Regions from separate parts of the Nocardioides sp. NPDC127503 genome, predicted to be linked through region 2. Evidence: riboswitches for the same ligand, from Rfam matches in the RefSeq annotation. Region 2 holds a riboswitch; each other region holds the start of a gene.
The links. Region 2 has a riboswitch for cobalamin ahead of ABTW65_RS09950 (ribonucleotide-diphosphate reductase subunit beta). Riboswitches for the same ligand answer to the same signal wherever they lie in the genome.

Region 1: linked by a shared signal. The riboswitch ahead of cobN (cobaltochelatase subunit CobN) and the one ahead of ABTW65_RS09950 (ribonucleotide-diphosphate reductase subunit beta) in region 2 are both predicted to bind cobalamin.
Region 3: linked by a shared signal. The riboswitch ahead of ABTW65_RS21665 (prenyltransferase/squalene oxidase repeat-containing protein) and the one ahead of ABTW65_RS09950 (ribonucleotide-diphosphate reductase subunit beta) in region 2 are both predicted to bind cobalamin.

What each region holds. Positions count from the first base shown of each region.
Region 1 is NZ_JBEORH010000011.1:5,034-12,727, reverse strand. Features, by position in the region: gene pcaH (protocatechuate 3,4-dioxygenase subunit beta) at 1-166, shown strand, start outside; gene pcaG (protocatechuate 3,4-dioxygenase subunit alpha) at 163-705, shown strand; gene ABTW65_RS22840 (lyase family protein) at 714-1,973, shown strand; gene pcaDC (bifunctional 3-oxoadipate enol-lactonase/4-carboxymuconolactone decarboxylase PcaDC) at 1,970-3,127, shown strand; gene ABTW65_RS22830 (phytoene desaturase family protein) at 3,162-4,598, shown strand; gene ABTW65_RS22825 (hypothetical protein) at 4,580-5,305, opposite strand; gene ABTW65_RS22820 (ArsR/SmtB family transcription factor) at 5,298-5,918, opposite strand; gene ABTW65_RS22815 (GNAT family N-acetyltransferase) at 6,016-6,576, shown strand; cobalamin riboswitch at 6,554-6,698, shown strand; gene cobN (cobaltochelatase subunit CobN) at 6,733-7,694, shown strand, end outside.
Region 2 is NZ_JBEORH010000003.1:596,888-604,581, forward strand. Features, by position in the region: gene cobBC (bifunctional hydrogenobyrinic acid a,c-diamide synthase/histidinol phosphate aminotransferase CobBC) at 1-558, shown strand, start outside; gene ABTW65_RS09935 (cobalamin biosynthesis protein) at 555-1,481, shown strand; gene ABTW65_RS09940 (hypothetical protein) at 1,736-1,858, opposite strand; gene ABTW65_RS09945 (ribonucleotide reductase barrel domain-containing protein) at 1,884-3,581, opposite strand; gene ABTW65_RS09950 (ribonucleotide-diphosphate reductase subunit beta) at 3,581-4,579, opposite strand; cobalamin riboswitch at 4,728-4,944, opposite strand; cobalamin riboswitch at 5,033-5,215, shown strand; gene ABTW65_RS09955 (FecCD family ABC transporter permease) at 5,342-6,361, shown strand; gene ABTW65_RS09960 (ABC transporter ATP-binding protein) at 6,358-7,203, shown strand; gene ABTW65_RS09965 (ABC transporter substrate-binding protein) at 7,200-7,694, shown strand, end outside.
Region 3 is NZ_JBEORH010000010.1:63,957-71,650, forward strand. Features, by position in the region: gene ABTW65_RS21650 (ABC transporter ATP-binding protein) at 1-1,079, opposite strand, end outside; gene ABTW65_RS21655 (CbiQ family ECF transporter T component) at 1,076-2,191, opposite strand; gene ABTW65_RS21660 (hypothetical protein) at 2,188-2,799, opposite strand; gene ABTW65_RS21665 (prenyltransferase/squalene oxidase repeat-containing protein) at 2,793-3,866, opposite strand; cobalamin riboswitch at 3,933-4,055, opposite strand; gene ABTW65_RS21670 (glycoside hydrolase family 19 protein) at 4,134-4,772, shown strand; gene ABTW65_RS21675 (NYN domain-containing protein) at 4,783-5,547, opposite strand; gene gatB (Asp-tRNA(Asn)/Glu-tRNA(Gln) amidotransferase subunit GatB) at 5,678-7,186, opposite strand; gene gatA (Asp-tRNA(Asn)/Glu-tRNA(Gln) amidotransferase subunit GatA) at 7,183-7,694, opposite strand, start outside.

The DNA.
Region 1 (7,694 bases), on a different contig from region 2:
CGATCCGATCTACCAGTCGATCACGGACCAGAAGGCTCGTGACGCCCTGGTGGCGACGTACGACCACGACCTCTCCACCCCCGAATACTCGATGGGCTACAACTGGGACATCGTCCTGACCGGCCCGAGCCGCACCTGGACCGAGCCCGAGGAGGGCGACCTGTGACCATCCCGACGCCAGGCCAGACGATCGGCCCCTTCTTCGGCTACGCGCTCCCCTACGAAGGCGACGCCGACCTGGTCCCACCCGGCAGCCCCGGCTCGATCCGGCTGCACGGCTGGGTCTACGACGGCGCCGGCAACCCGATCCCCGACGCGCTCCTCGAGATCTGGCAGACCGACGCCGACGGCAACGTCCCGCAGTCCGAGGGCTCGCTGCACCGCGACGGCTGGACCTTCACCGGCTGGGGCCGCGCCGACACCGACCTGAACGGGTACTACACCTTCTCGACGGTGCTTCCCGGTCCGTCCGCGGAGGGCGCAGCGCCGTTCTTCGCACTCACCGTCTTCGCCCGCGGCCTGCTCGACAAGCTGCACACCCGGATCTATCTGCCCGAGCACCCGGCCAACGCCGGCGACGCCCTGCTGGTGTCGCTGTCCGAGGACGAGCGTGCGACGCTGGTGGCAACTGCGGACGCAACCGGCTTGCGATTCGACATCCACCTGCAGGGCGACCGCGAGACCACCTTTCTCACCTACGACTGAGGAGTCGAATGTCGCTGCTGTGGCCAGGCGAGGAGCGTGCCGGGGATCTCTTCTCCGAGGCCGCCTACCTCGCCGCGATGGTGCGGGTCGAGGAGTCCTGGCTGGCCGCGATCGCTTCCTCCGGGATCGCCCCGGAGGAAGCAGGTACGCCGCTGGCCGGCCTGATCTCCGCGGACGATGTCCCAGGGCTTGCCGAGGGTGCTGAGGCCGGGGGCAACCCGGTCATCGGACTGGTGAAGCTGCTGCGTACCCGGCTCGACGGTGAGGCCGCGCGGTGGCTCCACAAGGGTCTGACCAGCCAGGACGTGGTCGACACCGCGCTGGTGCTCTGTCTCGCCGACGTGCTCGACCGGGTCGAGGACGAGCTCGCCGCGCAGGCCGCTTCACTGGTCGGTCTCGCCCGGGACCACCGCGCCACGGTGATGTCCGGCCGCACCCTGACCCAGCACGCGGTGCCGATCACCTTCGGGCTCAAGGCCGCGACCTGGCTCTCCGGCCTGAGCGATGCCGCCGAGGCCCTCCGCCGGACGCGTACGTCACTGCCCTCCCAGATCGGTGGCGCGGCGGGCACCCTGGCAGCGGTCGTCGGCCTGGCCCGGCTCCGCGGTCTCGGCGATCCCGTCGCCGCCGCTCAAGAGGCGGCCGCGACCACGGCGTCCACGCTCGGTCTGCTCCCGCGAACTCCCTGGCACACCAACCGCGCCCCGCTGACCGCGGCCGCCGACGCGCTGGTCACCGCGGCCGACACCTGGGGCCGGATCGCCACCGACATCACTCTGCTGACCCGCCCGGAGATCGGCGAGCTCGCCGAGCCGGCCGGTGAGGGGCGCGGCGGTTCCTCGACCATGCCGCACAAGTCCAACCCGGTGCTCTCGGTCCTCGTCCGCCGCCACGCGCTCGCCGCTCCCCCGCTGGCCGCGACGCTTCACACCGCCGCGGCGACCTACCTCGACGAGCGTCCCGACGGCGCCTGGCACGTCGAGTGGGAGACCCTGCAGACCCTCGCCCGCCGCAGCGTCGTCGCCGCCTCGCAGACCACTGAGCTTCTCGCCGGCGTCCGCGTCGACGCGGCACGGATGCGCGCCACCGCCGAAGCCGCCGGAGCGGACCTGCTGGCCGAGCAGCGCTCGCTGACCGGGTTCGTCGGTGGCGAGATCCTTGCCGGGACCAAGGCCGCCGCAGGGCTTGACGACTATCTTGGCGCCGCCGACGCCCTCATCGACACGACCGTCGCCCGTGCCCACGAAATCTGGAAGGACCTTTCATGACGCCGAGGACCACCCCTGTCGAGCTGGCCGGCGACCCGAGCAAGCCGCTCCTGGTCGTGGGCCCGTCCCTCGGCACCTCGGTGACCGCGCTCTGGGCCGCCACCGCCGAACTGCTCGCGGAGAGCTTCCACGTCATCGGCTGGGAGCTCCCGGGCCACGGCCACGGCGCCCCCACCACCGAGGCGTTCTCCATGGCCGACCTCGCCGCGGGCGTGCTCGCCTGCGTCGACCGGATCCTCACCGACCGCGGCGAGCGCCACGGCACCTTCGCCTACGCCGGAGACTCGGTCGGCGGGGCCGTCGGCCTCCAGCTCCTGCTCGACGCACCCACCCGGGTGAGCGCCGCGGTGCTCACCAACACCGGCGCCAAGATCGGCGAGCCCGAGGGCTGGAACGACCGCGCGAAGACCGTACGCGCCGCCGGCACCGCCTCCCAGATCGCCGGCTCCACCCAGCGCTGGTTCGCGCCCGGCTTCCTCGAGCGCGAGCCCGCCCGGGGCGGTGCCCTGCTCCACTCGCTGCGCGACGCCGACGCGGAGAGCTATGCGCTGGTCTGCGAGGCGCTGGCGGCGTACGACGTCCGCGGCCGGCTCGCCGAGGTCGCCGCCCCGGTTCTGGCGATCGCTGGTGTCGACGACGCCCCGACCCCGCCCTCCTCGCTCGAGGAGATCGCCGTCGGGGTGCGCAACGGGCGCCTCGTCGCCCTCGACGCCGTCGCCCACCTCGCTCCCGCCGAGGCCCCGCACGCCGTCTCCACCCTGATCACCTCCCACGTGACCGCGTCGGACCCCGCCTACGCGGCCGGGATGAACGTACGCCGCCAGGTGCTCGGCGACGCCCACGTCGACCGAGCCACCGCCGCGATCACCGACGTCAACCGCGACTACCAGGACCTGATCACGCGCTACGCCTGGGGCACGATCTGGACCCGCCCCGGCCTCGCCCGCCGGGACCGCTCGATCGGCGTGCTCACCGCCCTGGTCGCCGGCCGCCATTTCGAGGAGCTCGAGTTCCATCTTCGCGCCGCGCTCACCAACGGGCTGACCCGCGAGGAGATCATCGAGGTGCTCCTGCAGACCTCGATCTACGTCGGCGTTCCAGCCGCCAACACCGCCTTCGCCGTCGCCAACCGGGTCTTGAACGACGGAGCCTGAACGAGTGACCGGCCCCGCTGGTTGGATTGGTCCCATGAAGCCGCATTCCGCGACCGTCGTAGGCGCCGGCCCCAACGGGCTGGCGGCTGCGATCGTGCTCGCTCAGCAGGGCGTGAAGGTGACGGTCCTCGAGGCCGCGGAGACCGTCGGCGGTGGCACGCGCACCGCCGAGCTGACCCTGCCCGGGCTGCGCCACGACATCTGCTCGGCCATCCATCCGCTCGGCCTGGCCTCACCGTTCCTCCGTGACCTCGAGCTGGATAAGTACGGCCTGACCTGGCGTTTTCCCGAGATCGAGCTCGCCCATCCGCTCGATGACGAAGCGGCCGCGCTCCTGCACCGCTCGATCGAGACGACAGCCGCGGGCCTGGGCGCCGACGGACAGCGCTGGCAGCAGATGTTCGGTCCGGTCGTACGCGGCTGGGACGCGATCTCGGACCATGTCCTCGGTCCGATCGTGCGGGTCCCCCGGCATCCGTTCCGCCTGGCCGGCTTCGGGATGCGCGCCGCGCCACCGGCCACCGTGCTCGCGCGGGCCTTCCGCGAGGAGGCGGCGAAGGGACTCTTCGCCGGGTGTGCGGCGCACGCGTTCCAGCCGCTGGACCGCCCGGGCACGGCCGCCGTGGGCACCATGCTGGTGGCCAGCGGACATCGCTACGGATGGCCGGTCGCCGAGGGTGGCTCCCACGCGATCACCCTCGCCATGGCGGAGCTGCTCGAGGAGCTGGGCGGCACCGTCGTCACCGGCACCACCGTCCGCAGCCTCGCCGACCTTCCTGACTCGGATGTCACCCTGTTCGACACCAGCCCCGGCGGCTTCGCCGACATCGTCGGCGAAGCCCTCCCCGAGCGGCCGCGCCGGGCGATGCGGAGGTGGCAGCACGGCCCCGCGGCGTACAAGCTCGACCTGGCGGTCCGCGGGCCGATCCCGTGGCGTGACCCGGAGGTCGGCCGCGCCGGCACCGTCCATCTCGGCGGGTCGATCGCGGACGTGGCGGCCAGCGAGCGGGAGATGGCAGCAGGCCGGATGCCTGAGCGTCCCTTCGTGCTGCTCGGGCAGCAGTACGTCGCGGACCCGTCCCGCTCGGCCGGAGACCTCAACCCGGTCTGGGCCTACGCACACGTCCCGCACGCCTACGAGGGCGACGCCACCGACGCGGTGCTGGCCCAGATCGAGCGCTTCGCCCCGGGCTTCCGCGACCAGATCGTGGCGACGCACGTCACCACACCGGCCGACTACGCGGCGTACAACCTCAACTACGTCGGGGGTGACATCTCCACCGGCGCCAACACGCTTCGCCAGCTCATCGTCCGCCCCACCCTCGCCGGCTACGACACCGGCATTCCCGGGATGTTCCTATGCTCCGCCGCCACCCCGCCCGGCGCCGGCGTCCACGGCATGTGCGGCTACCACGCCGCCCATCGAGCTCTCCGCCACCTGGCCGCGGAGGATCACTCCCCCGCCCGGTGATCGGCCCACCAGCCGGCCCACCTCGTGTCGAGCTGCGCGAAGTCGGCGTCCTCGAGGCCGTACGTGCTGAGGATGGCCATCGAGGTGCCCGCCGGGTCGGCGTCCGACGGCGCCGTGCCGGCGATCACCAGCAGGCCCTCGCCCCATGCGTCGACCGTCACGCCCAGCTGGTGCGCCGAGCGGAACCACACCTCGCCGGCCACGTCCTCGCCGGCGATCGTCGCTGTGTGGCGGCTGCCCCGGGGCTGGCCGGCGACAGCGTCGAGGCCGAGCCGCTCGATGACGGTGCCCGAGTAGGTGCCGCGATCGGCGAAGAACAACGTGCGGCGTGTCATGCCGGGCCGGCGCTCGAGCGCGAACCGAAGCTGATGCAGGAACGACGTCCAACCCTCGGTGACGTCGTCGTAGTAGGCGTCCCAGTCCGGGTTGCCGGACAACGGCGCACGGGTCAGCGTGATTCGGACGCCGTCGCCTTCCGGCTGGATGTCGAACCTGTCGCCGCCGTTGGCGACCAGGGTGCGCCGGTCGGCCTCCTCGACGACATCGGTGAAGTAGATCGAGTCGATCTCGGCCTCGATCTCATCCGCGTCCCAGCCGTGCCACTGTCGGATGGCGGCCGGGTCCCGCAGCGCCTGCCACGCGGCATCGGCCGAGGCCGCCGCGGTGACCTCGATCCGCGGCGTCTCGCCGCTCTGGATGTCATTCATCACTCTGCTCCTGTTCGGATGGGGCGGTCACCGCTGCCGGGGCGGGATGCCCACCGATGACCACGCGGTACTGCCGGCCGGTCGGGCTGTCGAAGCTCTCGGCCGTACGCCGCAGCGCTTCGGTCAGCTCCTCGGTGAATCTGTGCACGTCGGCGGCGTCAGCGAAGCGCACGGCGGCCTCGATCGTGAACGTGAGCAGGCGCTTGCCCTGCTCGTCCGCCTTGACCTGCATGCGGGCCACATCCCGCACGGTGGCTGCGGCGACCCCGACAAGGTGGTCGGCGGCGAACTGGTCCATGACCCGCCCCGCGCTCTCAGCGGACTCGGGTCCGCGGCCCATCACCGATGGGTCGACCACGAACGCACCCGGCTTCGCGCGGACGATCCGCTCGACGAAGCCGCGGCGCTTCCGCTCCTCGACCAGCTCCACCAACCCGGCCGACTCGAGCGCCCGCAGATGGTAGTTCACCCGCTGGCGAGGCAGCTCGAGCACGGCGGCGAGCTGGGTGGCCGACGTGGGCTCCTGCAGGTGACCGAGGAGCTGCCGACGAATAGGCGACAGCGCCGCGGCCACCCGGTCCGGCTCGTCGACGTAGATGATGCCGTTGCTCACAAGACCCAGGATGCAATTGACAAACAGATTTGTCAATTGAGTTGATCGCCCCAGAAACCAGGTGCTGGCGACGTACGTCCTGGCTAACGTCTGGCCCATGCCGCAAGCCCATCTGCGCACCGAGCGCCTCGACCTGGTTCCGCTGTCCGAAGTGCATCTGCCGTTCCTGATCGAGCTCAACTCGGATCCGGTGGTGCTGCGCCATCTGTTCACCCGCGCGCTCAGGCCGGAGGAGACCGAGGAGCGGATGCACAAGTGGATCCGGGTCGCGAAGGAGACGGATGCGCTGGGCAAGTGGATCGGGTTCTCGGCCGGTGAGGCCGTCGGGCTCTACATGTTCGAGCCGCCCGACAACCCGCCGCGTACCGATGCCGCCGAGCTCGGCTACCGGCTCCCGCAGCGGCACTGGCACAAGGGCTACGCGAAGGAGGGCTCGCTCGAGCTGCTCCGGCACGGGTTCGAGGAGCTCGGGATCGATCGGGTGATCGCGCAGACGATGTCGGTCAACGAGGCCTCCCGAGCAACGATGGTGTCGGTCGGGATGAGCTTCGTACGCTCCTTCCACCAGGAGTTCGAGGAACCGCTCGCAGGACATGCCGACGGAGAGGTCGAGTACGAGATCACCCGCGAGACCTGGCTCGAGCAGCGCGCGGGGTAGGCTGCGAGCACGCTCGTGGCGCAGGAACCCGGTGAGAGTCCGGGGCGGTTCCGCCACTGTGACGTCCGTACAGCTTCTGGGCACGGACACAGCCAGACACTGGCCGCGGGCTATCCGACCGATCGACGGGGCGAGAACCCCTAGGAGGAACTCGGCATGGCCGACTCTGCACGCGTACGCATCGCCCTTCTGTCCACCTCGGACACCGACCTGCTCTCGGCCCGTGCCAGCGGCGCCGACTACGCCTGGGCGAACCCGTCGCGAGCGACCGATCTGGAGCAGGTCGTGGCCGATGCCGACCTGGTCGTCTTCCGGCTCCTCGGCTCGCCCAACGATCTGTGGGACGGGCTGAGCGCCGTCAAGGAGCGCGGCACCCCGGTCGTGGTCCTCGGCGGCGAGCAGCAGCCGAGCGCCGAGCTGATGGAGCACTCCACCGTCCCGATGGGCGTCGCCGCCGAGGCCCACCGCTATCTCGCCGAGGGCGGGCCGACCAACCTCGCCCAACTGCACGCGTTCCTCTCCGACACGGTCCTGCTGACGGGTTTCGGGTTCGAGCCGCCTGCCACGGTGCCGGCGTGGGGGTTCGCGGAGCGGCCCGAGCCCGCCGACGCCACTCGTCCCCGCATCGGCGTGCTCTACTACCGCGCCCACGAGACCAGCGGGAACACCGCGTTCGCCCACGCGCTGGCCGACGCCATCGACGCGACCGGCGCGGCCACCGGGGTACCCGTCTTCGCGGGCTCGCTGCGCTCGGCACCCGACGACCTCTACGAGGCGCTCGGCACCCTCGACGCGCTGATCGTGACCGTGCTCGCGGCCGGTGGCTCGGTGCCCGCCTCGGCGAGCGCCGGCGGCGAGGACGAGGCCTGGGACGTGGAGCGGATGGCGGCGCTCGACATCCCGGTGCTCCAGGGCCTGTGCCTGACCAGCTCGCGCGCGGAGTGGGAGGCCTCCGACGACGGCGTCACGCCGCTCGACTCGGCCAACCAGATCGCGATCCCCGAGTTCGACGGGCGGATCATCACCGCCCCGTTCTCCTTCAAGGAGCTCGACGAGCAGGGTCTCCCCCACTACGTCGCCGATCCCGAGCGCACTGCGCGAGTCGCCCGGATCGCGGT
Region 2 (7,694 bases):
GTCCGCGCCCTCCTCCGGCCCGGCCGGCTGGTCGTGGTCGACGAGGCGTTCATGGACGCGGTTCCCGGCGAGCCCGAGACCCTCACCGCGGAGCGCGCAGAGGGTCTGCTGGTCATCCGGAGCCTGACGAAGCACTGGTCGATCCCCGGCGTACGCGCCGGCTACGTCGTCGGTGACGCCGCCGCCATCAGCGACCTGGAGGCGGTGCGTACGCCGTGGTCGGTCTCGGCCACCGCGGCTGCCGCGATGCTCGCCTGCGCCACCGAGCGCGCGAGCGCCGAGGCCCGTGAGCGCGCCGAGCGGATCGCCGCCTGGCGCGACCATCTCGAGGCCGGCCTGCGGGAACAGCAGATCGAGTACGTCCCCTCGGCCGCGTCCTTCGTGCTGGCCCGCCCGGGCGCCGGAGTCCGTGACGCCCTGCGCGAGCAGGGCATCGCCGTACGCCGCGCCGACACCTTCCCCGGCCTTGGCCCGGACTGGATGCGGATCGCGGTACGCCCAGAGGGCCCGACCGACCAGCTCCTGGCCGCGCTGCGTCGGACCTGGGAAGCCTCGTGAGCCCGCGGGCGATCGGGCTCCTGGCCGGCTTCGCGCTGGACCGCCTGCTCGGGGATCCGCGGCGATACCACCCGGTGGCCGGCTTCGGCACGGTCGCGATGAAGGTGGAGCGCGCCTGGTACGCGGACGACCGGACCCGAGGCGTCCTCCACACCGCGACGCTGGTCGGGGGAGCGGTGGCCCTCGGCGCCGCCACGGAGCGCCTCGCCCCAGGCCGGATCGCGACGACCGCGGTGACCGCGGCCACGACCTGGGCCGTCCTGGGCGGCCGCTCGCTGGAGCGAGAGGCGCTGGCGGTCCATGCCCATCTCGACCGCGAGGACCTTCCAGCCGCGCGGCAGCGGCTGACCCACCTCGTCGGCCGCGACACCGACGAGCTCGACGCCTCCGAGGTCTCCCGGGCCGTGGTCGAGAGCGTCGCCGAGAACACCTCCGACGCCGTGGTCGCGCCGCTGGTGTGGGGCGCCATCGCGGGCGTACCCGGCCTGCTCGGCTACCGCGCCGCCAACACCCTGGACGCCATGGTCGGGCACCACAACGACCGCTACGAGCACTTCGGCTGGGCCAGCGCCCGCCTCGACGATCTGCTCAACCTGCCCGGATCCCGCCTCTCCGGCCTGCTCACGCTGGCCGCCGCGCCGTCGCGGGCGCGGCAGGCGTGGGAGGCGTGGCGCCGCGACGCTGCGCGCCACCCGAGCCCCAATTCCGGCGTCGTCGAGGCGTCCTTCGCGGGCGCCCTCGACATCCGCCTCGGCGGGACGAACCGCTACTACGGCAACCGGGTCGAGCACCGCGCGGTGATGGGCGATGGCCGCGACGCCGCCCCCGCCGACGTCGTCAGCGCCACCACGCTGGCCCGCAGGGTCGGCATCGGCGCGGCCCTGGTCGCGGCGGCGTACGCGGTGGTCGTTCAGCGCTCCTGACGGAACGCCCTAGCCAGGACCGCGGGCGGTGCCTCAGCGATGCCGAGCCCGCTGACCCGCTGGTCGGTTCGTGCACCCGCCGCCCGGGCCCGCTGACCCGCTGGTCGAGCCGCCGGAGCCGCTAGGCGGAGGCGTGTCGAGACCAACACGGTCCCATAGAGCGCCGAAGGGGACCCTGTTGGTCTCGACACGCTCGGCCGCAGGCGGCCTCGCGGCTCGACCAGCGGGGTGTTGAGCGGGACCGGGGCGCCTTTTCAGCCCTCGCAGGCCGCGCAGTCAGGGCCGTTCTCGATCGCACAGACCTCGGCGTCGCTCCAGTCGTCCCAGGTCAGGTCATCGATGGCGTCGGTGGTGGTCGGGGTCTCGTTCATGGTCATGCCTCTCGTTCGAAGGTCGAAGGGATCAGTTGGCGCGGGTCTGCTTGCTGGCCTGGATGCCGGCCCGCGAACGCAGGTAGTACAGGCTCTTGATGTTCGGGTCGAGCAGGGCGAGCTTGTGGATCTTGCTGATGTACTGCGGGGTCGCGTCGGCCTGGAAGAAGAGGTTGAGCGACTGGGCCTGGTCGATGTAGACCTGCCGGTCCGAGGCGCGGGCGAGCAGGATCTCCTGGTCGATCTCGTAGCCGGTCTTGAAGACGTCCTTCTCGTGCTCATCGAGCCAGTCGACGTGCTGGACCGAGCCGCCGTGGTCGACGATGTCGTCGATGTGCGCCTGGTCGTAGACCGCGCGCTCCTCCATGACCTCGACAAGGTTCTGGTTCGCCCGCGGCATCTCGCCGGCCGAGGTGGTCTGGTTCCAGACGTTGGCGACGTACGGCTCGATGCCCTGGCTGGTGCCGCCGACGATCACCGCCGTGCTCATCGTCGGCGCGATCGCCATCAGGTGGGAGTTGCGCCGCCCGACGCACCACTCCGGGATGCCCGCGACCGAGCCCATCCACCGCGACGCGGCGTCGGCGTGCGACGAGATCCGCTCGAAGATGTCCTTGTTGAGCGCCGCCGCCTTGTCCGACTCGAACGGCACCCGCTGCTTCTGCAGGTAGTCGTGGTAGCCCATCACGCCCAGCCCCAGGCTGCGGGCCTTCTCGGTGTAGCGCACCGCCCGCTCCAGGCCACGGATGGTGCGGGCCTTGCGCAGGAACGCCTCGGCGACCGCGTCGAGGAAGACGGTGGCGACGTACGCCGTGTCCTGGTCCTTCCACTCGTCATAGGTCGAGAGGTTCAGCGAGGAGAGCACGCAGGTGTAGGAGTGGTCCTCGTCGCTGAAGAGGGTGATCTCCGAGCACAGGTTGGAGGCCTTGTTGGCCAGCCCGTTGGCCTTGTAGGACTCGGTCTGGGCGGCGTTGACGGTGTCGACCTTCCAGATGTAGCCCTTGCCCAGCACCACCCGGATCTTCAGCACCCGCTGATAGCGCTCCAGGGCGTCCTTGTCGCCGGCCAGCATCCGGTCGATGAACGCCTGGCTGAAGATCCAGCCGATGTTCTTGTTGGCGGGCTCGCGGAAGATCAGGTCGGCGAGTTCGAAGAAGTCCGGGTGGTCCACCGGCAGGTAGCCCGCCCAGGAGCCGCGGCGGGTGGCGCCCTGGCTGATCTGGTTGGTCATCTCCACGAAGTTGCAGAAGACCGGGACCACGCCGTTGGCCTTGCCGTTGTCGCTGAACTTCGCGCCACGGGGTCGGACGTCGCCGAGGTACGCCGAGGTCCCGAACCCGTTCTGGGAGAGGATCGCCGCCTCCTTGAGGGTTTCGTAGAAGCCCCAGACGGAGTCCTCGACGTACGACCCCTCGCACGAGACGGGCAGGCCTCGGTCGGTGCCGAGGTTGGACAGCACCGGCGTCGACGGGGAGAGCCAGCCGTTCCAGATCGCCTCGAAGAACCGCTCCGTCCAGGAGACGCCGTCCTCGCGGGGGTACATCTCGTCGGCGAGATCGCCGGCGGTGCTGGCGATGGTCTCGTAGCGCTCCCGGACGCTCTGGTCGGCGACGGTGTACTTGGCCTTGAACATGGCGTAGCCCGCCGTGGTCATGAAGGCGGGCACGATGCCCTCGGCCTGCAGGGCCTTGCGCTCGGCAGAGAGCGCCTCCCAGTTGCTGTTGCTCATTAGAAGCTGAACTCCGTCTCGCCGATGTTGCGGTTGTATTCGTTGCCGGTGACCTGGAAGAAGTCGTGGAACTGGGTGCCGTTGATGCCGCTGTAGAACCACTCGGCGATCGGGTTGGCCTCGACGTTGAACAGCGGCTCCATCCGCATGTTCTCCAGGGTCATGTCGATGCGGGACCTCACGAAGGTCTCCAGGTCGGCCTGGTCGATGCCGGCGATCGGACCGTGGTCGAAGAGCATCTCCACGATCCGGGACTCGTGCGCGTAGAGGTGCTCGGCGACGCCGCGGACCCGGGCGAAGAGATCGTCGCGCTCGGCCTCGAACTTGTCGGCCGGGACGGTAGCGGCGTACTCCTCGAGGGTGGTGTTGAACAGCCAGGCGCCGCCGGTGGCGTGCAGGTTCTCGTCCCGGGCGGAGAAGTTGATGCCGCTGATCACGTTCTGCAGCAGGTTCTTCCCGCCGGACTGGAAGTGCTTGAGGAAGGCGAAGTTGGAGTAGAGGACGCAGTTCTCCATCAGCGTGAAGACGCTCAGCGCGTAGAGCAGGTCCTCGTCGGCGATCGCGTCCCACACGAACTGGATCCGCTCGGCCAGCACCGGGTCGTTCTTGTAGGAGTCGTAGAACTCCTCGGTGTCGATCATGAGCACCTTGTTGAGCTTCGCGTAGAACGGCGCGTGCATGTTCAGCTCGGCGAACGAGAAGGCGTTGGCCATCATCTGGACCTCCGGACGCGGGAACGCGTGGAAGATCCGGTCGCCCCACACCTCGCCGCCGAGGATCAGCTCGTAGATGGTGAACAGCTTCAGCGTGGTCTTGACCGCGGCCTGCTCGGCGTCGGTCATGTTGACCAGGAAGTCCTGCTTGTCGTTCTCGACCGGGATCTCCTCGGCGGTCCAGAAGATGCTCCGCTGCTTCTTGGCCAGGTCCTCGGCCATCGGATAGTCGAAGATGTACGCCGACTTCTCGGTGCGGATCGGTAGACCCTCGGTGTCGATCATGTCCGTGCCCTTCTCACGCGGGCCCCCGGCCCGCTGGATGTCTCGTGCATCCGTGCCGGGGCAGGGAGGACGGCGGCAGCGCGCCGGGCGGACCCGGTCACGTGGTGCTCGCTCGATCCCCTGACCTTCCCTCGAGGTCGCGGACCCCACCATGAGGTGGGCACTGGCAGGTCTTCGGACTCGTGGGCGTCATCGTGCTCGGTCCTAGTGGCCGTCGCTTCCCAGGAGCCGGCTTGCTCCCAGTGCTTCGTGACGGCGGTCGTTCCCACTCACCGCTGCGGGGCAGTCCCGGACTCACACCGGGTTCCCTCTTGCCTCTCCCGCCTCGTCGCCGAGGAGGAAGAACCAGCTGCGAGGACCACTATATGCGGGAATTACACCAATGCAACTTCCTAGATCTTGTGTCTGATCGTGTCGTCGGCAACGCCGCGTACGCGGTCTGGAGCACCGTGCTAGCGTGTCGTCCGAGTCGAACGCATCCTGATGGATGCCAGGGAACTCCGGTGTGAATCCGGGACTGGCGCGCAGCGGTGAGGGCGACGGCGACGCTAGGCGCCACTGGGACGTGAGTTCCTGGGAAGGCAGCGTCGTCGGTTGAACCCGAGTCCGAAAACCTGTCGGCTCAGATGTACGTCAACGGGCCTCGCGATCAGGCTCCAGGAGACCTGAGAGGCCGACAGCCGTGGAAGCGTCCTGCCGCGATGCCCACCACCCGCACGCCGGCGGGCCGTCGTGAAACGCGCCGCCGGCGCGAACCGCAGAGTGCCCTTCGTGCCGCTGGTCCTCGGCCTGCTGATCGCCTCGGTCCTCAGCGCCGTTGTCTCCCTCGCCTTCGGCTCCGAGCGGATCCCGGTCACCGAAGTCGTCGCGGCGGTCGGGGACCGGCTCCAGGGTGCTCCGCCGGGGAAGTGGGACGTGATCGTGTGGGAGCTTCGCCTTCCCCGGGCCCTGATGGCACTGGTCGTGGGCGCGGGCCTCGCGGTGGCCGGTGCCGGGATGCAGACCCTGGTCCGCAACCCGCTCGCCGACCCGTTCCTCCTCGGGATCAGCTCCGGCGCCTCGGTGGGGGCGACCGCGGCGATCACCACCGGCGCGTTGGCCGGCTTCGGCATCTACGCCGTCTCCACCGGAGCCCTGCTCGGGGCGATCGGCGCGGCGCTGCTGGTCTGGCTCGTGGCGACCGCGCAGGGTGGGCTGACCCCGATCCGGTTGGTGCTCTCCGGGGTCGTGCTCTCCTCGGGGCTCTCCGCGATCGCCTCGTTCCTGGTCTTCATGAGCGATGACCCTCGCGCCGCCAACTCGGTGATGTTCTGGATGCTCGGCAGCGTCGGCGGCGCCAGCTGGGAGAAGCTGTGGCTGCCGGCCGCCCTCAGCCTGGTCCTGGGCCTGGCGATGCTGGCGCTGCACCGCTGGCTGGACGCCCTCGCCGCCGGCCCGGAGACCGCCGCGGCGCTGGGCGTGAACGTTGCGGCCCTGCGTACGGCCCTGTTCGTCGGGTTGGCGGTGCTGGTCGGGGTCCTGGTCGCGGTCAGCGGCGGGATCGGATTCGTCGGGCTGATCGTGCCGCATGCGGCGCGCCTGCTCGTGGGCGCGCGGCACCGGGTCGTCCTCCCGGTCGCGGCGCTGGGCGGTGGGCTGTTCCTGCTGTGGGTCGACGTCCTGGCGCGGCTGGTGGCGCGACCGCAGGAGATCCCGCTGGGCGTGGTCACCGGTGTCGTCGGGGCGCCGCTGTTCCTGCTGCTGCTGGGCCGTGGTCACTACCGGTTCGGAGGCGCGCGATGAGCGGGGCCGACGCCGGGACCGTGCTGCGACTACGTGGCGTCGGTGCCCGTCTGGGCACGCGCGAGGTGCTTCGCGACCTCGACCTCGACGTGCCCGTCGGCTGCCGGCTCGGGATCGTGGGGGTGAACGGCGTGGGCAAGTCGACGCTGCTGCGCATCCTCGCCGGGGTGCTGCGTCCGACCTCGGGGCACGTCTATCTCGCCGACGAGACCGGCCGGCTCCAGGAGACCGGTCAGATCGCCTCCCGCGAGCGCGCCCGCCGGCTGGCGTACGTCCCCCAGGAGGAGGTCGTCTCCGCCGAGCTCCTCGTCGGGGAGATGGTGGCGCTCGGCCGGGTGCCGCGCACCCGGCCCTGGTCCCGCGGCGGGAGGCAGGAGCGCGAGATAGTACGCGCGGCCCTCGACGCGGTCGGGCTGGCCGACCGCATCGACGACCCCTGCGAAAGCCTCTCCGGCGGGGAGCGGCGGCGAGCGGTGCTGGCCCGGGGCCTCGCCCAGGACTGCCCCGTGATGCTGCTCGACGAGCCCACCAACCATCTCGACGTCGCCTGGCAGCTGCGGCTGCTGCAGACCGTCGCGGAGCGGGCCGGGACGATGGTCGCGACCATTCACGACCTCGACCTGGCACTGCGCTCCTTCGACCGCCTCGCCGTCCTCGGCCGTCCCGCGGGCAGCGACCCCGAGAGCGGGCCGGCGACCATCGTGGCGCACGGGGCGCCCGCCGACGTGCTCGACACGATCAAGGTCGAGCACCACTTCGGCGTCGGGTCCGTCCAGGTGGACCATCCGCACCTTCCCCAGTCGCACCTCCTCATCCACCATCGAGAGGAACGCTCCGCATGACCACTCCCACGATCCGACCCGCTCGGCGTGCCCGCCTCACCTGCCTGGCCGCGCTCGCGGTCGGCGCCACGGTGCTCACCGCCTGCGGCGCGCAGGACCAGGCCGGTTCCGGCAGTGCCGCCATCGCTCAGGGCGCGATCACCGTCGAGAACTGCGGCGAGCAGGTGACGGTCGACGAACCGGTCACCGAGCTCTATGCGTACGACGGCGGGATCATCTCGATCGCGCTCGCTGCGGGCGCGCGTGACGAGCTCGTCGCGGTCACCGGGCTGGCGCGGGACAAGCAGCTGCTCGAGCTCGCCTACCCGCAGGACCGTGTCGACGAGCTCCGGGTGGTCGGCGATGATCAGCCGACGCTGGAGACCGTGCTGGCGGTCAAGCCGCAGATGATGTTCGCGGGCTGGGGCTACGGGTTCAGCGAGTCGCGCAACCTGCTGCCCGAGACGCTGCGCGAGCAGGACATCGACACCTACCTGCTCAGCGAGACCTGC
Region 3 (7,694 bases), on a different contig from region 2:
CGCTCTTCGGGGTCGAGGGTCGCCGGATCCTTGCCGCCGACGTCCACCGACCCGGCCAGGCGCTTCTGGGTCCCCTGCAGCGTCCACAGCAGCGTCGACTTGCCCGATCCGTTGCGTCCCATCAGCGCCGTCACCCGCCCCGCGGGCAGCTCGATCGAGACGTCGTGGAGGACCGGCCTACGTCCTCTGGTGACGGTGAGACCGGAACTTCTCAGGCTTTTCCTGCACTTCTCTGGCGTTGCAACGCCTGAGAAGTGCAGGGATACCCGGTTAACCGGGTATTCCAACGACCGCGCCCGCCGCCTCGCATCCCGCACCGTGAGCGGCAGCGGCGACCAGCCGAGCTCGCGACCGAGCTCGACGAGCGGCGGGACGATGGGCGAGGTCTCCAGGACCTCGGCGGGGTCACCGACGGCGACGGAGCCGTCGCCGACGAAGAGCGCAATGCGGTCGGCGAACGGTACGACCCGCTCGAGGCGGTGCTCGGCGAGCACGACGGAAGTGCCGAGGTCGTGGACCAGCCGGGTGATGGTGGCGAGCACGTCCTCGGCGGCGGTGGGGTCGAGGGCGGAGGTGGGCTCGTCGAGCACGACGACCCGCGGGTGGGTGGTGAGCACCGAGCCGATCGCGACGCGCTGCTGCTGCCCTCCTGAGAGGGTACGCAGCGACCGCTGCCGCAGCTCGGCGATGCCGAGCAGGTCGAGGGTCTCCTCCACCCGGCGCCGCATGGTCGCCGGGGGAAGGCCGAGCTGCTCCATCCCGTAGGCGAGCTCCTCCTCGACCGTGTCCGTGACGAATCCGGCCACCGGGTCCTGCCCGACGTAGCCGATGATCCCGGCGCGCTCGCGCGGCGGCGTACGGACGATCGAGGCACCGTCCAGCAGCACGTCACCGTCGAGCACGCCGCCGGAGAAGCGCGGCACCAGGCCGGCGAGTACGCCGAGCAGCGTCGACTTCCCCGAGCCGGTCGGGCCGGAGACGAGCAGCAGCTCGCCCTCCTCGATGGTGAGGTCGACGTCCTTGAGCACGTGCTCGGAGGAGTCGGGCGGCGTGAAGGTGATGCCTCGCAGCTCGATCATGCGACTGCCTCCTCGTGAACGAGCGATGATGCCGGTAGCGGAGCGGCGACGGCCGGGACCAGCCCGACGAGCACACCCAGCATGGCGGTCAGCGTGACTTCCGGGACGGTGCTCACTCCCGGAAAGGCGACCGGGACCTGATAACGGGCGACCCACCAGCCCACGGCGACGACCACGATCCCGCTCAGCGCCACCACGACCTCCGGCCAGCGCCACCGGTCGGGCCGGTAGACGGTCCGCGTCACGCGGCGGCCGGCGAGCGCCAGCCCTCCGGCGGCGGTGCCGACGCCCAGGCTCAGCATGGTGGCGGCCAGCCAGCCAGGCGTGGTGCCGTCCAGCACCGCGTAGACGCCGGCGCAGAGCCCGACGAGCGAGACCAGCATGAGCGCCGAAGTGATCCGCCTGGTGGCGACCGGGACGCCGGCCGTACGTCCGTAGCCGCGGGTGTCCATCCCCGCCGCCAGCGCCATCGACCGCTCCAGGGCGTCCTCGAGCACCGGCACCAGGAAGCGGCGCAGGCGCCTGACGTTTCCGGTCGCACCGGCACGCAGCCGTTGCGCGGCGCGCACCCGCTGCACCGATTCGGCCAGCTGCGGCAGCACGGTCACGGCGACCACGACAGCGGTGCCGATCTCGTAGAGCGCCGGCGGCAGCGAGCGCAGCAGCCGCTTCGGGTTCGCCAGCGCGTTGGCCGCGCCGACGCAGATCACGATGACGCCCAGCCGCAACCCGTCGTAGAGGCCGGCCAGCAGCGCCTCGCGGGTGAGCGGCCCGAGCAGCCTGATCCCCAGCACCCACTCCGGAAGCGGGATCTCGGGCAGGTCGATGAGCACGTGGCCCGGCACCGCGCCCAGGAGCACTCGGAAGAGCACCCGGGTCACGACGATGAACACCGCGAGGCCGACGTAGAGCCGGAACGCCTTCGCCCACGGTTGCTCGCCTCGGCGCGCGGCGACCACGACCGACACCACCCCCACCAGGAGCAGGAGCAGCAACGGGTTGGTGGTGAAGGAGGCGTACGCAGCCAGGCCGATCGCCCACACCCACCAGGCGACGGGGTGCAGATCGCGGGGCAGGTGCGCGACCGCGGCCGTACGGAACAGGGTGCTCATCGCCGACGCCACCACACGGCACCGGCGACGGCGAAGAGTGCGAGGATCCCCGCGGGTGCGACCCAGGCGGGCAGATGCTCGGAGGCCGAATCTGTCGGTTCTTCCGGAAATAACTCCGGCGACGGGCTTGAGGGCGCCCCCACAGCATCCCCAAGCTCCGTCGCCGGAGCGGTAACGACATCGTCGTCTATCCACGTGAACGCAACACCCTGCCCGGAGGTCACGCTGATTTCGGTAACATTTCTGGAGGCGTAGCTCCAGGCCCCCGAATCGTCGGTGATCCAGAGCGACCAGTACGCGTCGGCAGGCGGCATCTGGGCGCAACCGGCCGCCTTCGGGCGCTCATCGACGCGGCATACGACGCTGGGCATCGAGGTCACAAAGGTGAGCGGATGTCCGGCCTTCTCGAAGAGATCGGCGCCGGTGTCGCCCTCCTCGGGCTGGACACAGGTGACCTCGGGGTCGCCACCCAGCGCGTTGGGCTCGACGACGACGGTGACCCCGTCACACGTCTCGGCGGCAGACGATGCGGCGACCGGGGCGAGGACGGGTGCGGTGGCCCCGGCGAGGAACGCCAGGGCCACCAACGAGGACCGCAGGATCAGCACGAGCTCTTCGCGGTCGCGTCCTTGGGCAGGAAGACCAGCGACGGCAGCGCCTGAGCAGCGGCGAGGCGATACATCCCCTCGGACTCCTTGGTCAGGCCCTTGGCGTTGCCCTCGGTCAGCGCGGCGTCGTCATAGGCCACCGCGCCGGCGTCGTCGCCACAGGTCACGACGTGGTCGGCGACCCAGGCCGCCGCCTTCTCCGCGGCAGCGGTCTCACCGGCGCGCCCGAACGCCCATCCGGCCAGGCCGGTGGTGTTGGAGTTGGCGATGTTGCCGGTGGCGGCCTTGAACGACCCGTCCTTCGCCTGGGTCTCCTTCAGCCACTCCACGCCGGCCTCGACGGCCTTCTCCGCCTCCGGGGACGCAACCCCGGACAGGGCGATCAGCGCGAACGCGGTGGCGTCGGCGTCCGGGACGGCCTTCGGGTCGGCGTCGCAGGTCTGGTCAGCGGCGGCGGGGTCGGCCGCGAAGGTGACCCGGAACCAGCCCTCCTCGCACTGCTGCCCGGCCAGGAACTCCGTCGCGGCCGCGGCTTCCTTGCTCTCGGCGTTGTTGAGAGCCCACACGGCGTACGACTGTCCGATGGTGTTGGAGTAGTCGGCCGCCTCCTTGTTCTTGGGGTCGAGCTTGTCGGCGATGCGGCCGTTCTCGGCGACCGTGCCCTCGAGCTGCTTCAGCAGACCGGGGTCGGAGGCGTCGACGTTCTGCTGGAGGACCAGCGCCTTCGCGGTGGCCCCGGCCGAGGTGATGGTGCCGAACCCGGGCGAGGTGTAGGCCTTCTTGTTCTCCATCACGGCCGCGGCGATCGTCGAGATCTCCTCGTCGTAGCCACCGACCTCGGCCAGCGCGATCCCGATGTCGGCGCTGAGCCCGAAGTCGTCGGTGCCGTACTGCGCGTTGCGGGCCACACCCTCCGGCGCCTGGGCCACGAGCCAGTCGGCCACCGAGGTGGACACCTTGGCGTCGTAGGTGGGCTTCTCCCCCTCCTCGACGGCTTTCTCGCCGCAGCCGGCGAGCGAGGTGAGGGCGAGGGCGGCGGCGATGCCACCGAGGACGGTCTTCTTCATGGTTCCTTCCGCGCTGTTCGTCGGGAAGGCCCAAGGCCGACCCGCTGCTTTCCACGACAGCGTCAGGTCAGTACGCGTCCGTCGGCAGGTGCTCCGGCTCGCCCAGGACACTCTCGGTGCCTGGGCCTACGGTTGCGGGTCAGCGCCGGGATTCGACCGGCTTCCCCCACCACGGCGTGTGTTGATTGAGGCTCTGCTATGCGGGGGCAATCCTATGCCTGGCGGGCCCTGCTTGCGGGATCGCCGTCGAGCAGTCACTCTGTCCCCATGCGCCACAGGATTCTCGGCCTTGTCGCAGCATCGATCTCGGCCACCCTTCTCGCCCTCTCCCCGACCACGACGGCCGGCGCGGAGGAGGCACGGACATCGGTCACGTACGTCGATCTGATCGCCATGTTCGGCGAGAAGGTCGGCGACCGGAGCACCGTCGAGACCGGGCTCCCGAGCCTCAACCGAGCGATGACCGACGCCGAGATAACCACCCCCTACCGGCAGGCGGCGTATCTGACCACTCTCGCCAACGAGAGCTCCTTCCACCACGACGCCAAGGGCCGCGACAAGCGGAAGTTCACCGGCCGCGGCTACATCCAGCTGACCGGCGAGGCCAACTACACCGACGCCGGCACCTACTTCGACATCGACCTGCGCCGCCGCCCCGAGCTCGCCCGGTCGCTGGACTACAGCGCCCCGATCTCGCGCTGGTACTGGACCGTCGCCCGCGACATCAACCCGCTCGCCGACGCCCTCGACATGGGCAAGGTCAACGCGGCGATCGGCTATCCCTCGAACAAGAAGGAGGACGCCGAGCGCTGCCGCGACTTCAAGGCCGCGCTGAAGCACCTCCACGGGTCGGTGCCCAAGGGCGTCAGATGCGCCCGCCCGGCCGCCTCCGCGCAGACCCGGTAGAGGACGTACGTCACTTCTTGGTGCGCTTGTCGCTGACCGCGATCGCGGAGGTGCCCTCATCCTTGAGCTCGAAGAGATCGATCGCCTTGATGAGCTTGGTCCAGGTCGCGTACCCGTAGTTGCGCGGGTCCTCGGAGGACTGGTTGCGGATGCGGGAGACCACGGTGCCGACCAGGGCCCAGCCGTCGTCGTCGGCGGCCGCGGCGATGGAGTTGCGCAGCAGCTGGATCAACCGGGCGTTGCGCTTCAGCGCCTGCCCGTTGGTCGCCGATGACGACTGCTTGCGTGTGCGCGTGGTCCCGGGCTCGGCGTCGACCTCGGTCTCCTCCTCGGAGCCACCGAGCTTCTCCACCACGGTGAACCGGGTGCAGGCGCTCTTGAACGGCGCCGGCGTCTTCTCCCGGCCATAGCCGTAGACCGCGCGGCCCTTCTCCCGCAGGTAGTGCACCAGCGGCGTGAAGTCGGAGTCGGAGGAGACCAGCGCGAACGCGTCCGGGATCGCCGCGTGCAACAGCTCGACCGCGTCGATGGCGAGCGCCATGTCGGAGGCGTTCTTGTGCGCGGTCAGGTCGAACTGCTGCATCGGCCTGATCGCGGCATCGTGCAGCTCCTCGATCCAGCCCTTGAGCTCGGACTTGGTCCAGTTGCCGTAAGCCCGTCGGATCGTCACCTCGCCGTACTCGGCCAGGTCGTTCAAGATGTCGTCGATCTTCGAGGCGGGCGCGTTGTCGGCGTCGATGAGCAGTGCGATACGGAAGGGCTCGGTCACGGTCACGCCGGACAGTCTGCCAGTGCACCCCATCGCCGAGTCGGCTCATCCTGACCAAAACCAACGCCGAGTCGGCGCGTCATGACGCGCCGACTCGGCGGAGTTTGTTGTCAGGACGAGCCGACTCGGCGTGGGATCAGGAGAGCTTCTCCAGGATCAGCTCGCGGACGCGCTTGGCGTCGGCCTTGCCGCCGGTCGCCTTCATGACCGCGCCGATGAGGGCACCGGCCGCGGCCTGGTTGCCGCCGCGGATCTTCTCGGCGACGGCGGGCTGGGCGTCGATGGCTTCGTCGACGGCGGCGCCGAGGGCACCGTCGTCGGAGACCACGGCGAGGCCACGGGCGTCGATGATCTCGGAGACCGTGCCCTCACCTGCGAGAAGACCCTCGAAGACCTGCCGGGCCAGCTTGTCGGTCAGCGTCTTGGCGTCGACCAGCTTCTGCACCTCGGCGACCTGCACCGGAGTGACACCGACCTCGGCGAGCTCGACGCCACGGTCGTTGGCGCTGCGGGAGAGCTCGGCCATCCACCACTTACGGGCGGCCTGCGGGGAGGTTCCTTCGGCGACGGTCGCCTCGATCAGCGACAGAGCGCCCGCGGCCCAGACGTCACGCATCTCCAGGTCGGAGTAGCCCCACTCGACCTGCAGGCGGGCCCGCTTGTCAGCAGTACGCTCCGGCAGGCTCGCTCGCAGCTCCTCGACCCACTCGCGCGACGGCGCGACCGGGACGAGGTCGGGCTCGGGGAAGTAGCGGTAGTCGTCGGCGTCCGACTTCGGCCGGCCGGCCGAGGTGGTGCCGGTGTCCTCGTGGAAGTGGCGAGTCTCCTGGAAGATCGCCTCCCCCGCGTCGAGGATCCCGGCGTGGCGCGACATCTCGAAACGTACGGCACGCTCGACCGAGCGCAGCGAGTTGACGTTCTTCGTCTCGGTGCGGGTGCCGAGCTCGCCAGAGCCCTTCGGGGACAGCGACAGGTTGACGTCGCAGCGCATCGAGCCCTGGTCCATGCGTACGTCCGAAACACCCAGACCCAGCAGGATCTCGCGCAGCGCGGCGACGTACGCCTTCGCCACCAGCGGTGCCTTGGCACCGGTGCCGAGGATCGGGCGGGTGACGATCTCGATCAGCGGGATGCCGGCGCGGTTGTAGTCGACCAGCGAGTAGTCGGCGCCGTGGATGCGGCCGGTCGCGCCACCGATGTGGGTGGTCTTGCCGGTGTCCTCCTCCATGTGGGCGCGCTCGATGTCGACCCGGAAGATCTCCCCCTCGACCTCGACGTCGAGGTAGCCGTCGTAGACGATCGGCTCGTCGTACTGAGAGGTCTGGAAGTTCTTCGGCATGTCCGGGTAGAAGTAGTTCTTCCGGGCGAACCGGCACCACTCCGCGATCGAGCCGTTGAGCGCGAGACCGATCCGGATCGCGCTCTCCACGGCCTTGGCGTTGACGACCGGCATCGAGCCGGGCAGGCCGAGGCAGGTCGGGCAGACCTGGGAGTTGGGCTCGCCGCCGAAGGTCGCCGGGCAGCCGCAGAACATCTTGGTGTTGGTGTTGAGCTCGACGTGCACCTCGAGCCCGAAGGCCGGGTCGTAGCGCTCCAGCACCTCGTCGAAACCGACCAGACCCAAAGAATCAGGCACAGCGGTCATCGGGCCACCTCCAGCTTGTCGATCGAGAGCACCGGACCGATGGCGCCCTCGAGGGCGGCACCGACGCGGTAGAGACGGGCGTCCTCCAGGACCGGCGCCAGGAGCTGTACGCCGACGGGCAGCCCGTCGACGTCGGAGACCCCGGCCGGGATGGAGATGCCGGGCGTACCGGCCAGGTTGGCCGGGATGGTGGCCAGGTCCTGCATGTACATGGCGAGCGGGTCGTCGAGCTTGGCTCCCAGCGGGAAGGCGGTCGACGGCGACGTCGGCGAGACCAGCACGTCGACCTGCTCGAAGGCCTTCTTGAAGTCCTCGATGATCAGCGTGCGGATCTTCTGCGCCTGGCCGTAGTAGGCGTCGTAGTAGCCGCTGCTGAGCGCGTAGGTGCCGAGGATGATGCGGCGCTTGACCTCGTCGCCGAACCCGGCGTCGCGGGACGCCTTCATGACGTCCTCGGCGGACGGGTCGCCGTCGGGGGTGACCCGCAGCCCGTAACGCATCGCGTCGA